Regions from separate parts of the Aeribacillus sp. JST-2 genome, predicted to be linked through region 1. Evidence: riboswitches for the same ligand, from Rfam matches in the RefSeq annotation. Region 1 holds a riboswitch; the other holds the start of a gene.

The links. Region 1 has a riboswitch for thiamine pyrophosphate ahead of tenI (thiazole tautomerase TenI). Riboswitches for the same ligand answer to the same signal wherever they lie in the genome.
Region 2: it holds a riboswitch for thiamine pyrophosphate, as region 1 does, so the genes downstream of both, AC0KTX_RS10920 (acetylornithine deacetylase) here and tenI (thiazole tautomerase TenI) in region 1, are expected to answer to the same signal.

Annotation. Positions count from the first base shown of each region.
Region 1 is NZ_JBVVUU010000005.1:83,245-91,493, forward strand. It holds gene AC0KTX_RS04475 (thiazole synthase) at 1-172, opposite strand, end outside; gene thiS (sulfur carrier protein ThiS) at 179-382, opposite strand; gene thiO (glycine oxidase ThiO) at 389-1,504, opposite strand; gene tenI (thiazole tautomerase TenI) at 1,491-2,120, opposite strand; TPP riboswitch at 2,177-2,286, opposite strand; gene AC0KTX_RS04495 (monovalent cation:proton antiporter family protein) at 2,345-4,195, opposite strand; gene mgtE (magnesium transporter) at 4,224-5,576, opposite strand; gene AC0KTX_RS04505 (RluA family pseudouridine synthase) at 5,688-6,584, opposite strand; gene AC0KTX_RS04510 (NAD kinase) at 6,604-7,395, opposite strand; gene yjbM (GTP diphosphokinase) at 7,392-8,045, opposite strand; gene AC0KTX_RS04520 (UPF0738 family protein) at 8,060-8,249, opposite strand, start outside.
Region 2 is NZ_JBVVUU010000019.1:34,715-42,963, forward strand. It holds gene AC0KTX_RS10910 (YhgE/Pip family protein) at 1-2,095, shown strand, start outside; gene AC0KTX_RS10915 (hypothetical protein) at 2,692-3,351, shown strand; TPP riboswitch at 3,418-3,518, shown strand; gene AC0KTX_RS10920 (acetylornithine deacetylase) at 3,643-4,908, shown strand; gene tenA (thiaminase II) at 4,941-5,618, shown strand; gene tenA (thiaminase II) at 5,636-6,316, shown strand; gene AC0KTX_RS10935 (ECF transporter S component) at 6,332-6,907, shown strand; gene AC0KTX_RS10940 (ABC transporter ATP-binding protein) at 6,919-8,249, shown strand, end outside.

The DNA.
Region 1 (8,249 bases):
GCTCTAAAAAATTTGGCTGCGAAGAGTCAAAAATATTCATTCTTCTAACGGCAAACGTCAAAATTTCCGCTTCAGATACCTCGACCGCTTTTTTTTGGATTTCTAATGACGGATATTTCCCCGTTCCCAGCAGCAATCTTGATTGAAATGTTTTATTTCCTATTTTCAACATATTATATCATCCTCCCCCAACAAAATGGACTATTTCCACTTGATCCCCATCATGGATGCTTTGGGTGCTGTATTGTTCTTTCGAAACAATTTCCCCATTTAATTCCACAACTAAGATGCGGTCTTGCAATTGAAAAGAGGCCAGCAAATCTTGAACATTTTGAATATCGTTTTGCACTTCCATCTGCTGGCCGTTTATGCGGAGCTTCACAGACCATCACCTCCCCTTTGCGCCTGAACAAAGTCTATTTAATGAAAAAGCGTTGAGAAAACGTTGATACTTCTTCGTGTTCAAAATTATATCTTTCATGATTAAACTAGTGATCGGTGCGAGCAAAATGCCGTTCCGATAATGACCGGTGGCAAAATAGATTCCGTTATATTCGGGGTGCTCACCAAAATACGGCCAGCTGTCTTCTGTTTGCGGCCGCAGCGATGACCACGCATCAACGATCGGCTCATCCCCTATGGACGGAATAAGCTTTTGCACTTTCGTCATCAATCCAGAAATTCCTTTCACAGTTGGATTTGCATCCCAATCATTTTCATATGATGTCGCTCCGATAATGACCTTTCCGTCCTTTTTCGGAACAATGTAGCAGTGATCGTAAAACAAGGTTTTCTTGATGATAATCTTTTTCGGTTTGACGGCAAAACATTCCCCTTTCACCGGCTTCATTGGATTGTTTAATCCCAATTGTTCAAAAAAAATACCGCTCCATACCCCGCTTGCCACGATAACTTTATTGGATAAAAATGATCCAGAAGGAGTGGAAATCTTGTATCCGCCGGCTTCTTTTTTTATTTCAATGACAGGACATTGTTCAAAAACTTTCGCACCAAATTTTTGAGCGCCTTTCAGAAAGGCATGGCAAACAGACGATCCTTTCACTTGACCGTCGCCCTTCAGCCAAAGAGCGCCTTTGATTGATTTTGATAAACTTGGTTCATTCTCGAAAGCATATTCTCGGGGATGAAATTCAAACTCCACATTTGTCTCAGCCAGTTTTTGTAATTCAACCGCTTCTTCCTCCGTGAAAGCCAAGCGGTACATGCCTTCATTGATAAGTTCAATGTCAATGCCGGTTTGCTCCATTAATTCTGCTGAAAGAGTTTCATATAAATTTCGGCTTTCTAAACACAATTCATAAAAAATATCTCTTTCTTCATTTTCTGAATGTGCGCCAAGCATTCCGGCTGCAGCAGACGTTGCTTTTCCGCCGATGGTTCCCCCTTCAAAAACGGCGACTTTTAACCCTTCCTTCGCCAGTTGGTAAGCTATTCCTTGCCCGATGATTCCTCCGCCGACAATACCGACATCAAAAGCCTTCACTTGCTTTCTCTCCTCTCCTCAGCAGCTTGGCGGCATTTTCAGGATCGCTGCTAGAAAAAATGTATGACATGACAGCCGCTCCAGCCGCTCTTTGTTCTAACACTTGCTTAATATTCCCCGGCTCAATTCCTCCGATTGCAATGACCGGTATTTTGACGCATTCGGTAATTTTCCTTAGCACATCAACTCCCTTCGGAGCCTTTCCCTTTTTGCAGTTCGTTTGGAAGATGTGCCCGAACATGATATAATCGGCTCCATCTTTCTCAGCTGTTACCGCCTCTTCCAATGAATGAACACTCACTCCTGTTCTGATGTCCGGAAAAGCACCTTTGACTTTTTGAACGGGGATCCCGCGCCCCGGAAGATGCACATTGCGGATGCCCGTCACTAGGGCTACATCGAGCCTGTCATTGATCACAAGCTTTTGATTGGGAAATCCGCTTTTTATCAGGAGCTCGATCAGGCGGATGATCTCACCCGCTTTTTTTTCTTTTTCACGAATATGTACATAATCAACAGAAGCGGAAATAGATAAAATTATATCGGCAAGTTGTTCAACCGATTTTGAACCATCAGTCACTGCATGGAGCTCCAATGCATTCATTCCTTTCCACATAAAAAACCACTTTCCTTATTGGAAAGTGGCGGCGGGATTGTTTTGACACTTGTTCATTTTTCCCTCTTCCACTTCCCTACGCTGGCATCACCCAGATCAGGTTCAAAGGGTCTTAAAGTCTGCACTTTAATCTCAGCCTTTCAACAAGGCTCCCCTAGTGGATCATTGGTAATGATTTTATTTTCATAGTTTCATGTTATCATAAGATGTTTTCTTTTAAAAGATTATTCACCAAATTGTAATTCCTGCTTCAACTCGTTCACATATTCGCGCGATCCGGTTACAATCAGCCGATCCCCGGTTTTCAGCTCCGTATCGCCATGAGGGACGATGGAATCTTTGCCGCGGAAAATACGGACGAAAATACAATCGCCTATGAACGGGAAATGACGGATTTTTGTTCCATCATACTTATAGTTGTTCATGTTGATTTGATAAAGGATGGAATCATTGTCCGTCAATATTTTCATTATACTTGGCGTTTCGATTAAGGCTCTAAGGAGCGTTTTTGTCGACAGCATGACAGAGAATACATCAATGTCTTTTTCCTTCAACGCTTCATCCAATTCAGGAGAAGAAACACTGGCGATGACCCGTTTGACGCCGTATTCTTTGGCAAATGCTGCTATTTCTGCATTTCTTTTTTCTTTGCCAGTCGCTACGACAAGAATATCTGCATCAAATACCTTGCGGGCCTCTAAAGTTTCTAAGCGGTAGTCTTCCAATTCTTCAATTTTAAAAAGCGATTGAGCTATCACCTTATCAATTTTATCTTGCTGTGTATGATAGACCGTTGTTTCATATAAATGTTTATCTAATTCCCTTGTGACAGGCAGTGTCATTTGATTGGCGCCGATAAACGCCACTTTCAGCTTTGGCTGCTCAGCAAGCTTCTTAGGGAAAAGTTTTTGAAAACCGATCGGATAAACGATGCTTGTCAAAACCGCTACTAAAATTAATGCATCGGCCATTCCATCATTGATGATGCCGATTTTCACCCCGATTTCGGCAGCGGCAATCACGAGCGATAAAGTGGACGTTAACAAAAAGGCCGAAGCGACCGTTGTTTTCGTGTCATACCAATTTCTCAAAATAAACACCGGCAGGATTTTTGAAATAAATAATGCTAAAAAAAGCAAAGGGATTAAAATCAATAATTGCGGGTCTTTGATCAGTTCCCATAGGTTTAAATCGACACCGATCATAACAAAAAAGATCGGAATCAAAAAACCGTAGCCAAAGGAATCAAGTTTTTGCACCATATCTGGATTTGGCGAGAGAAGGGAAACAAGCACTCCGGCGAGAAAAGCTCCTAAAATATTCTCGGCTCCGAGTGTTTCGGAAAGACCGACAAGAACAAGGATGAGCGTAAAAACGGCTCTTGTTCCTATTTGAATGGTTCCTTTCGACATGGTTTCAATAAAGGAGCGGCTTTTGAATCGTTTGCCGATAAAAAATAAAACGACCCCTGCCGCAAACAAAAGAAGCAATAGCCAAGTCCTGTTTTCACCGCCGCTGTTTAAGGAAACAAACACCGCCAGCAAAATCATCGTGGCTAAGTCAGCAATAACGGCAACAAGCAAAATAATCTGGCCGATGTTTGATTTCATAATTTGCGCATCTTTTAATGTTGGAACAACAACACCTAGAGAAATCGTTGAAATCACGAGGGTCATATAGAAAGCGTTTTGAATGAAACCAAGCCACATAAACAAGTAGGACAAAAGCAATGAAACAATAAAGATGCCTGCAAAGATGACGGACGCAGCGAAAAATGTGTTGGGAGCGTCCTTCCCGTTTGCCAGTTTTTCTTTTTGCTTTCCTTTCGCAAAAACGGAAAAATCGATTTCAAGCCCGCTTAAAAACATGAGGAAAATAAACCCCAGAGTCGAAAGAGTAGCAAGCCATACATCTTGTTCAACAAGATTTAACCCGCTTTTTCCAATGATTAATCCCATTATAATTTCGGCCACAACAACAGGTATAAACGAAAGCCTGAAACGGTGCAGCAAAATCGGCGTCAAAAAAGCTGCTACAAGAACAATGACTAATGAAGTTACAGCATGGTTCTCCAAATCATCCGCCTCCTTTTTTCAAATGCTATCATAAATAATTCATGAACATAGTTGCCATTCCAAAGTAGATGAGGATACTAATCATATCGTTGATTGTCGTAATAAATGGACCAGAGGCCACGGCAGGATCAATATGCAGCCGGTGCATAATAAGAGGAATCAACGCCCCCGCAATCGTTGCAACAGTTAATGTGGCCAAAATAGAAATGCCGACTAACAATCCAAGAAATAACTCCTGCTTCCAAACGAAAATAATCAGTGCCACAACAACTCCGCAAACCGTTCCTGTAATAACGCCTGTGCCTGCTTCTTTCAACACGATTTTCCAAACCTTCTCAGAGGCGCCGTCTTCTGTCGCCAGTCTTCTGACTGCGACCGCTAAACTTTGCGTTCCTGTATTCCCGGCCATCCCCGCTATTAAAGGAATAAATAGCGCTAAAGCAGCCACTTTGTTCAGCGTTTCTTCAAATCGGCCAATTAAACTGGCTGTCAACATCCCCAAAAAGAGCAAAATGATGAGCCATGGCAGCCGTTTCCTTGCGGCCGAAATAGAGTTGTAATCGTAAGAATCGACATCGGAAACCGCAGCCAGTTTTGAATAGTCATCAGAAGCTTCTTCATCAAGTACATCAATGATATCATCAACTGTCACGATGCCGAGAAGATGGTTTTGAAAATCGACAACGGGAAGAGCTAAAAAATTGTAATCCTTCATTTTTCGTGCGGCTTCTTCCTGATCATCGCCTACAGAGACGGAATAAACATTCTTTTTCATGATATCGGCAATTATCGTCTCATCTTCATGCACAATTAAATCTCTTAGTGAGAGAACTCCGGCCAGATGCTTTTCTTCATCCGTTACATATAAATAGTAAATTGTTTCTGCATCCGGAGCCTCTTTTCGCAATTTTTCCATGACCGAACGAACCGTCTGATTGGCCCGAATCGAGATGAATTCAGTCGTCATGATGCTTCCGGCCGTAAATTGTTCATAGTTTAGAAGTTCGCGAATGCTTTTCGCCACCTGTACATCCATTATCGCCAAGTAGCTCGCCACTTGGTCTTTGCTCAGCTCATTTAGCACATCCACCGCATCATCCACATTCATGTGCTCAAACATTTTTGCGGCAAAAGCCGGATCCATCTCATTCAATAACATATGAAGCCTTTTTTTATCTTCCTTTACGTTTTCAAAAACAGAAGCCATTTCTTCAGGAGAAAGGAAATGGTATACGTGCATTCTATCCGTTTGATCTAATTTCAAAAAGAATTTTGCCCGATCATAAGGATGAAGTTCGAAAAAATACGAGCGGAATTCATCCAAATTTTCTTCTTTCAGATGATGAATCATATTTTCCCATAGGGCTGACTTTTCCACCATCCAATCCTCCTCCTTTCCGACATCAACGGACAAATGTTATAGTATGTTTTTCTATATTAACAAATCAGACGGTTTTTGTCGTATATTTTCCATAAACAAAAGCATGCACTTTTAACGCGCATGCTTCAATATTTTTTCCATATCTGACGGAAGCTTGCACCGAAATTCCATCCTCTGTTTGAAAACAGGATGAAAAAAGGAAAGTTGCCGGCTATGAAGGGCTTGACGGTCAATCTCTTTTTTTTCGCCGCCATATAGAGTATCCCCCAATAGCGGATGGCCGATAAATGCCATATGCACTCGAATTTGATGTGTTCTGCCTGTCTCGAGATGCAGTTCGACCAATGTTTTGTCAGAAAAACGTTCCAAAACCCGATAATGCGTGACAGCTTCTTGTCCATCTTCCCTTACTGTCCGCTCAATAATGCTTCCTTCTTTCCTTGAAATCGGCGCATTAACCGTCCCTTGATCCTTCTCAACGATTCCATGGACAATGGCATTGTAAACACGTTTGACCGTTCCTGTTCGCTGCTCGCCGGCAAAAAGGGAGTGGCTGTACCTATGCTTTGCTACAAGCATCAATCCTGACGTATCCCGATCAAGTCTGTTGACAATATGAACGGTATAGTTTTCCCCTTTTTGATCATAGTAGTATAAAAGACCGTTCGCCAAACTTCCTGTCGGATGCTCCCTCGATGGAATCGTGTTTAAAAACGGCGGTTTGTTAACAACAAGACAATGCTCGTCTTCATATACAATTTTAAAATCCACTTTTTCAGGCAGCATCGAAGTGCTTCTTTTTTCATCAGGAAAAAGGACGAGCACTTCCTCGCCAGCTTGCAAAATGTGGCGGACATTTTTTTCATAGCCATTGACAATCATTTTTCCGCCGTTGAATTTTATATCGGTTAACAACGCTTTTGAAACGCCATGCTCCCGTAAAAAATCTTTTAGCAGTTTTCCATGATCTTTCTTTTGTGCTATAAAACGAAGCTGGAAGGTTCCCATTTTCGATTCTTTCCTTTATTTAGTCTGCTATAAACGAATCGCGAACTCTTTTCCAAAACGGGAAAGGCCGATATCTCGCAAACCTTACTTTTTCCTTGGCAACCCGGCATTGGATTGATTTAACATCTTTATGGAGCAGTGTTAAATGATCGACGGTCACTTGAAAATCCACATCATTAACAGGCTTTAACAAACACGTATGATGATTTGGCAAAATCAGCGGAGACCCGACTGTCCGGAACACTCGGTTGTTTATGGAAGCCATCTCGGTTAATTGAATGGCTGAAATCGACGGATGAATGATGGCACCCCCGAGCGCTTTGTTGTAAGCTGTACTGCCCGCTGGTGTTGAAATGCATAATCCATCACCGCGAAACGTTTCAAAAAGCTGGCCCTTGATGATAACATCCATTACAAGAGTGCCTTCAATACTTTTCACGGTGCATTCATTGAGGGCAAGATAACTCGCTTCGCTTCCCCCGTTGTGGCGGACAACCACTTCCAGCAACGGGTATTCCACAAGCTGAAAAGGGGTTTTCGCAATGGCGATGACCATTTTTTCAATTTCGTGCGGAAGCCAGTCGGCATAAAAGCCGAGGTGGCCGGTATGAACCCCAATAAATGACGTTTTATCCAATCTGCTTTTATAGCGATGGAACGCATAGAGCAGTGTCCCGTCTCCGCCAACCGAAATGACGATATCAGGCTGATCTTCATCATATTGAAAGTCAAAATCCAGCAAATAAGTGCGTATCTTTTGCGCCAGTGTATTCGATGTGTCATCGCCTTTTGATGTGATCGCAAATTTCATTCCTCTCCATTCTCCTTTTTTAGAGTTGGTTCAATTTTTCGTAAAAAGATGACTTGCGCTTCTTGGATTTCCCCGCGTATTTGCGACATTTCTTCGTCAAGCCGGTAAGCTGCTTCCGCCGCACGTTGCAGGCGGATTTTAATATCCTCGGGTATTTTGCCGCTGTACTTATAATTGAGCGAATGTTCGATAGTTGCCCAAAAATTCATGGCAAGCGTTCGTATTTGAATTTCCACCAATATTTTTTTCAATCCTTCAAATGATTGGACGGGGTATCTGGCAACAACATGGTAGGAGCGGTAGCCGCTCGCTTTTTTGTGCGAAATATAGTCTCTTTCTTCAACAATTTCCAAGTCATGTCGTTCCCTCAGCATTTGCACAACTTTTTTAATATCATCAACGAACTGGCACATCATTCGGAGGCCGGCAATATCCTGCATTTCTTCTTCCAATCGATGAAGGGGAATTTGTTTACGCTTCGCCTTTTCCAGAATGCTTTGCACTGGCTTGACTCTTCCGGTGACAAACTCAATAGGTGAATGCTCACCTTTCAGCTCAAATTGAGAACGGATCCCCTTTAGTTTGACTTTTAATTCATCAACCGCTTGTTTATAAGGCGCCAAAAATTGTTCCCATTCGCTGTAATTCATCCCATCTCCCCCAATCAGTCAAAAGCGTTCTCTACCTTTTTCTCCAATTCCTCTCCATAATTGGCGTTCCCTTTTATATTTTCCAGCAGAAAGTCCAGTTCTTGATAAAAATGATCAAGCAATATGTCCCGGTTGTTGACAACTGCGTAAACTGGGAGCCGCTGTTTTTTGGCCTGATTTACATCCGGCCATACGTTCTCCGGT
Region 2 (8,249 bases), on a different contig from region 1:
TGATCAAGGTGCTGAATACGAAGGGAAAACATTGCACATAGGCGATGATTTTGTTGAAAATTTAAAAACGAACGATGAATTTGACTGGCATTTCGTAAGCGGAAAGGAGGCGCAAAAAGGGTTAAAGAATCGCCAATATTACATGGCGATTGAAATACCGGAAAATTTTTCTGAAAACGCGACAACTTTGCTTGAAGATGAAAAACGTCCTTTAAAGCTATCGTATTGGACGAATGAAGGTTATAACTATTTATCAAGTAAAATCAATGAGACCGCCATTCAAAAAATAAAAGAAGAGATCGGCAATGAAATAAGTGAAACATATGCGGAATCGATGTTTGCCAATATGAAAAATCTATCTGATGGCTTGCAGGAAGCAAGTAATGGAGCTGCAAAAATACATGATGGGGCAAACAAAATTCACGATGGTTCGGCCCAATTAAAAGAAAAATTAAAATTATTATCTCAAGGAGCTTTAACATTTTCAACAAGTGCCAGCAAAGCTGCAGATGGCGGCCAGCAGCTTGCTCTTGGTGCAACAAATCTTAGCAATGGACTTTCCCGATTGCAGGCGGGAGGAGATCAATTGCTTGAAGGCGCCGACAAAGCAAAAGCTGGGACGGCTCAATTGCAAAATGGGCTGAAACAGTCGCTTGAAGGAAGCAAGGCATTAAAAGAAAACTCGGCTAAACTTACAGAAGGAACAGACCAACTTTATTCGGAAACAACCAACATGGTAAATCGTTTATCACAAATGGCACAAGGGATGAACAAGGCGTCGGAAGGAAGCAAACAATTGTCGGCCGGATTGGAAAAACTGGATCAAGAGGTCGGACAGCTTCAATCCTTCCTTGTTCAACTGCAAAATCTTCCGCCGGACGTTCAGCGGCAGCTCGGCGTTGATGGAGGGGAATGGAAAAAATTACAAAACTCCGTTCACCAGTTAGCGGAAGGAAGCAAACAGCTGTCGCAAAATATGGAAACATTATCGAATGGCGCTGCTGCACTTTCAGAAAGAGGAAAAGAACTTCCAAACGCATTAAAAACATTGCAAAGCGGCCAGTTGGAATTAACCAATGGTTTAGCGACTTTCGCTAGCGGCCAACAACAGCTTTTAAATGGTGCAGCTGAAATATATGATGGCCAAGTTCAGCTGTCACAGGGTTTGAAAACTTTTTCTGAAAAACTAGGTGAAGCAAATAGCGGAGCAGCTAAACTTGCCAGCGGCAGCAAAGAGCTTGCCAGCGGTTTAATGCAATTGGACGGAGGTTCCTCAAGTCTCCAGAAAGGCGCAGCAAAAATAGCTGAAGGTGCAGAAAGTCTTGATGAAGGGACGAAAGATTTAGCTTCAGGTACAGGAGAGATGTCGGAAAAATTGGCAGAAGCGGCCGACAAAACAAAAGGTGTAAATGGGAATGACCAAACTTATGAAATGATGGCAAGTCCGGTAAAGACGGATGAGCATAAGATAGATTATGTGCCGAATTATGGCACGGGTTTTGCCCCTTACTTTTTATCTTTAGGGTTGTGGGTTGGAGCGCTGATGCTGACGATCATTTATCCTCTGCGAAAGCCGGCTGATCAGCCAAAATCCGCATTCTCTTGGTTTGTCAGCAAATTCGCAACTTTATTTTTCATAGCTGCATTGCAAGCCGTGATTGCCGATTCTATTTTGCTATTTGGTTTAGGACTTAAAGTTGAAAGCTTGCCTGCATTTTATCTATTTTCTGTTTTGACAAGCATTACATTCATGGCCATCATTCAATTTTTAACAACCTCCATGGCCGATCCGGGAAGATTTATTGCGGTCATTTTGCTGATTTTGCAACTAGTTTCCAGCGGTGGGACGTATCCGATTGAACTTGTTCCCGATTTCTTTCAACAGATCGGAAAATGGCTGCCGATGACGCATTCGGTTTCCGGATTTAAGGCCGTGATTTCAACGGGTGATATGCCTTATTTACGAAACGAAGCGCTAATCTTAGCAATCTTTTTCACTTTGTTTTTGCTCCTTTTAGTTGTTCTTTTTATAGCTTTGTTCCATAAACAATTTGCACAACATAACGATTCCACAGCTTCCGGGGCTGTCCGATAAGTTCCTAAAACGAAGCCAGAGAGAAAAACAACTCGTTTTTCTCCACTGGCTTTTGTATTTTTTCGATTTTTTCTGAAAATATAGGAGCTCCAAAAAGTCAGTATCTTTTTGGACAGCCACAATTAAAAAAGGATTAGAGTAGTTTCCTTTATCCTTTTTGATTTTTTCTGTAAATTGCAGCAGATATTGCAGTTAAAAGAACAATTATAAATCCAATGACTAATACTGAATTTTTTATAGTGTCGTCTTTAATCGTGAAGCAGCTAACAGAGATTACATTTAAAACCCAAGAATGCTGTTATATCAACATTCTCTTTTTTTATTTGCGAACAATAAACATCTAAAATGGACTTTTTTTTGATCGTTCCGGGGAAGAGGCCAAAAAATCACTGTTTTCGATGCCCTAAGAAATGTTTCCCGGAAAAATGAAGCGCTGTTTCTTTCAGCGAAGACTTTTCATTTTTGATTTTCGCAAAAATGGCTTACAGATTTTCAATTTTTGCTAATATAAAAACATGTTTTTCTTCTCGAATTTTTGATCCATATTCGCTATAATTAAATTTGCTTTATTTTGAAAGAGAAGGAGATTGGGAAGGTTGACAAAGCAGCCGACAAATCTTGTGATAACCTTATTGAAAGTGCTCATTGCAGTGGTTGTTGTATTGGTTCTTTTTTATTTCATCGCCTTTAATGATGTCCTAGTCCGTTTTTTAACCTTGCTAATGAACGGATGTTTAGTCGTTCTCGTATTTCTTTTGTATCGAAAAATGGATCGGATTGGACCGGTCAATAAAGAGGGGAAAAAGGAGTTTGTTCAAAGCGATTGGATCAACGAGACGGAAATGATGAAAAAAGAACAGCAGTTAAATAAATTGGAGCTAGATAAAACACAATTATTGGAGGAGCTTTTGACGAGAGCGAATATCGGTGAAGAAGAAAAACAAATGTACCGACTTCGAATTCGCGAAAAGGAGAATGAAGCTTCCAAGTTGAAACAAGAGCTTGTGCTTATGAAAGACAGAGTTGCTCACTTGTTGTTGAAAAGAGATCCGGAGATGGAACGAATTGTTCAGATCCTCGGGGCAGAATTTATTTTAAACAGTTCGTTTGACGAACTCAACCAGAAGTTTCAACAGGTGCACATACAACTGTCTGATGAGGCGATCCGCCATTTGCAAAGAGAGAATTATATTGATGAACATCTCCAGTTTACGAGGATCGGCTATCGAGAACTGCTCAAGACGGCTAAAAGATGACGCAACCAGCTTGTCATTTTGCAAACGATATGATTTAATGTAATAAAATCAAAATTTCATAGAATTATCAACCACTAGGGGAGCCGAAAGGCTGAGAAAGGCGTGTGCCTTGACCCTTTGAACCTGATCTAGATCATACTAGCGTAGGGAAGTGGTGCAGTAATATCGAAACCTGTCTATGGGTTTTGTATATACTTGCCCGTTCCCTTATATTGGGAACGGGCTTTTTGCATTACAAGGCTGGTTGGCAAACCATTTTTCAAAACAAAATGTTAAGAAAGGGGAGACAACGTGTTACAAACGTTATTTCAGCAAATTGATGAAAGGGAAGAAGAACTTCTGAATCTTCTAAAAACACTCGTATCGTTTGAAACGCCGAGCCCTCCGGCAAGAAATGCAAAAGAGGCTCAAAAGTATGTCGCCTCATATTTGGAAGACATCGGCTTTTCCATTGATCAATGGGATTTATATGAACAAGATCCAGTCGTAGTAGGAACGAAAAAAGGAAAAGATCCAGAAAATTACCACAGTTTAATTATTAACGGGCATATTGATGTCGCTTCAATCGAAGAGGGAGAAGAATGGTTAACGCCTCCTTTTGAGGCAACGGTTAAAGGGGATTACATATACGGACGCGGTGTAGCGGATATGAAAGGGGGAATGGCTGCCAGTCTGTTTGCATTAAAGCTGCTGCAAGAAAACGGTATTGAGCCGGGAGGGGATATCATTTTTCAGTCCGTTGTCGGAGAAGAAGTAGGCGAAGCAGGAACAAAATCGTGCTGCGACCGGGGATATCGAGCTGATTTTGCCATCGTTGTCGATTCAAGCAACTGTGAAATACAAGGGCAAGGCGGGGTGATCACGGGCTGGATTACGATTGAAAGCCCCGAGACATTTCACGATGGCACGAGAAGACAAATGATTCATGCCGGCGGGAAGCTTTTTGGGGCAAGCGCGATTGAAAAAATGATGAAAATTATTGAAGGACTGCGAGAGCTTGAACAGCATTGGGCAGTGATGAAAACGAGCAAAGGCTTTCCGCCTGGTTCTGCCACAATTAATCCTGCAGTGATTGAAGGTGGAAGGCACGCCGCTTTTGTGGCCGATAAATGTTCCCTTTGGATTACCGTTCATTATTACCCGGAAGAGCATTATGTAGAGGTGATCCGGGAAATTGAAGAACATATCCATCATGTTGCAATGGCTGATCCATGGCTTCGGAAATATCCTCCGAAATTTAAATGGGGCGGCACATCGATGATTGAAGATCGAGGAGAAATTTTCCCAGCTTTTTCATATGACGAACATTCACTCGGAGTGAAAACATTACAAAAAGCACATAAACTGGCATTTAATGAGGAAGCAAAGCTGACGATGTCCCCTACTGTGACAGACGGCGGCTGGCTGAGTGAAGCGGGAATTCCCGTCGTTTTATATGGACCGGGCACGCTTGAAGATGCACACTCGGTGAATGAAAAGCTGTCCATCCCCCAATTAAAAACATTTACAAAATCGCTGATCGCGTTTTTATTTGATTGGTATCAGAAAAAACGATGACAATTACAAAAGCTGCGAAAGGGGTAATTCAAATGTTTACAGACCGATTGTATAAAACTGCAAAACCGATTTGGGAAGCGAGTTACCATCATCCGTTTGTTCAAGGAATCGGCAATGGGACGCTGGATATCGACAAATTTCGCTTTTTTATGGAGCAGGATTATCTTTATTTAATCGAATACTGCCGCCTGTTTGCCCTTGGAAGCTTAAAGGCTCACAATCTTCAAACAATGACAGTTTTTGCTGATCTTCTACATTCGACGTTAAAAGTGGAAATGGATTTGCATCGTCAATACGCTGAAAGAATAGGAATAGAGAAGGAAAAATTAGAACAAGTTCAGCCTGCTGCTACAACCGTTGCATATACGAGCTATATGTTAAATGTGTCGCAGCGAGGATCATTGGCAGAACTGGTTGCCGCAGTCCTTCCATGTACATGGAGCTATTATGAAATCGGCACACGCTTACATGAGATTCCTGGTGCCAGTGAACATGAGTTTTACGGCGAGTGGGTAAAAATGTACGCATCAACAGAATTCGGTGAATTGGCAAAATGGCTGAAAGATTTAATGAATGAGCTTGCAGAAGGAAAACGGGAAGAAGAATTGAAATGGCTGGAAGATATTTTTGTCACAACGAGCAAATACGAATATATGTTTTGGGAAATGTCTGAACGAAAAGAAATGTGGCCAATCGAAATCAATTCTTAATATAGGAGAGAATGAACATGAAATTTACTGAAAAAATTCGAACAAAAGCAGATCCGATATGGCAGGCCAGCTTCGATCATCCATTTGTAAAAGGTATTGCTGATGGGAGTTTGCCGCTTGAATGTTTTCGTTATTACGTTTTACAAGATTCGTATTATTTAAGCCATTTTGCAAAAGTGCAATCGTATGGAGCGGCAAAAGCAAACGATTTATATACGACATCGCGAATGGCTCAGCATGCACAAGGAACATTTGAAGCGGAATTATCTCTTCATGAAACATTTGCCAAACAGCTGGGAATCACAGAGGAGGAGAAGGCGAATTTTAAGCCGGCCCCAACGGCGTACGCCTATACTTCCCATTTATATCGCGCGGCGATCAACGGTCACTTAGGCGATATTATTGCTGCAATACTTCCGTGCTATTGGCTATATTACGAAATTGGCGAAAAATTAAAAGATGCGAAGCCAAAAGAACCGATTTATCAACAATGGATTGCGGCTTATGGGGGCGATTGGTTTAAGCAGCTTGTCGAAGAACAAATTGACAGGCTGGATGAAATCGCACAACAAACGATAGAAGCCGATCTAAAAAGAATGGAAGAGCATTTTATCATCAGCAGTCAATATGAATTAGCGTTTTGGGAAATGGCTTACCGTTTAGAAAAATGGGAAGTGGAACCAAAAATCAGTCAATAAAGGAGTTTGATCATAATGAAAGGATTAAAACTGACAGACATTCTAGTAACAATTGTTATTTCGATCGTTTTTGGAATTGTTTATAAACTATGGGGACCGCTTTACTATGCGGTCAAGCCGATCGGGCTGCATGTCGACCAGCTCATATACGGTATGTGGTTTATTGCTGCGACGGTCGCCTTTCTAATTATTCGCAAGCCTGGAGTAGCGCTGATAGCGGAAACAGCAGCGGCATCTGCAGAATTTATAACCGGATCTGAATTCGGCATAGAGGTTCTTCTTTACGGAATCGTCCAAGGACTATTTGCAGAGATCATTTTTGCGATTTTTCGATATAAAAAGTTTAATATCGGTGTTGTCATGCTGGCTGCAGCCGCTTCAGCAGCTGGTTCGCTAATTATGGATCTTTATAAAGGCTATATAGATGACTTAGTATTTTGGAACTTGCTATTATTCATTGGAGCTCGATTGATTGGCTCAATCATTATTGCCGGCGCGTTTGCCTATTATCTAGTGAAATCTTTGGAAGCAACAGGAGTGACTAATTTAGTAAGACCTGCGTCGCATGAAGATTATGACGCACTGAACTAGAGGTGGCAAACATGGATCTAGTATGCGAAGTGAAAAATTTACGATTAAAATATCCTGGAGAGGAATCCTTGCTTTTTAAGGATGTATCCTCTTCTTTCTATAAGGGAGAAAAAGTCTTGCTTCTTGGTCCTTCCGGCTGTGGGAAATCGACGTTTTTGCAGGTGCTAAGCGGTTTAATTCCAAAATCTATTGAAGTGCCGATGAAAGCAGAAAAAATCTTGACTCCGTCATCTTGGGGATATGTGTTTCAAGATCCTGACACGCAATTTTGCATGCCGTATGTAGATGAAGAAATGGCTTTTGTTTTGGAAAATTTGCAAGTGCAAAGAGAACAAATGCATGAAAAAATGCGAGTTTACCTGGAAATGGTCGGCCTTCATTTTGATGATCTTCATATCAGTATTCAATCATTATCAGGCGGCATGAAGCAACGGCTGGCGATCGCCACTGTTTTAGCATTGCATCCAGACGTGTTATTTTTGGACGAGCCGACTGCAATGCTGGATCCGGAAGGGACAAAAGCGGTATGGGACACGATGAAACAAGCAGCTCAAGATAAAACAGTTATCATCGTTGAACATAAAATTGATCATGTTCTTGACTTTGTCGACCGCATACTTTTATTTAATCAAAAAGGACAAATCGTCGCAGACGGTCCGAAAGAACAAATTTTTTCTCGGTATCGGAAAGAAATTCGCGAAGACGGCATTTGGTATCCCGGTGTATGGGAGGATTATCTTCGTGATAAGCAGGGGTATTACAAAAAGACCCCTTTAAAAGAACAGGTCGTGATTGAGCTTGAGCAATTTAAAGGATATCGAAAGAAGGAAGTCAAAATCGATGTACCATATGGAAAGGTTCATGCAGGTGAATGGATTGCGATAGTGGGGAAAAACGGCGCCGGAAAGAGCACTTTGTTACATTCATTGATGCAGTTTATACAAACGACCGGCACTTATTTGCTGTTAGAAAAAGAAGCAAAGAAAATAAAAAAGCTTTCCAACATGCTGTCGTTCGTTTTTCAAAATCCGGAATTTCAATTTGTCACCAATTCAGTTTACGATGAAATTGCTTATTCGTTGAGGATTGAACGGATGAAAGAAGAAGAAATTCGAACAAAAGTAGAAGAAATGCTCGAATTATTTCATTTACAGAAGCACCGCCATCAACACCCTTATCAGCTTTCAATGGGACAAAAAAGAAGATTGAGTGTTGCCGCTTCAATCATTAAAAAACAGCCGATCATGCTTTTAGATGAACCGACTTTTGGGCAAGACTCATCCAATACGTTTCAGCTCTTGGAGCTTTTAGAACATTATCGCAAACAAGGGTCTACCATTTT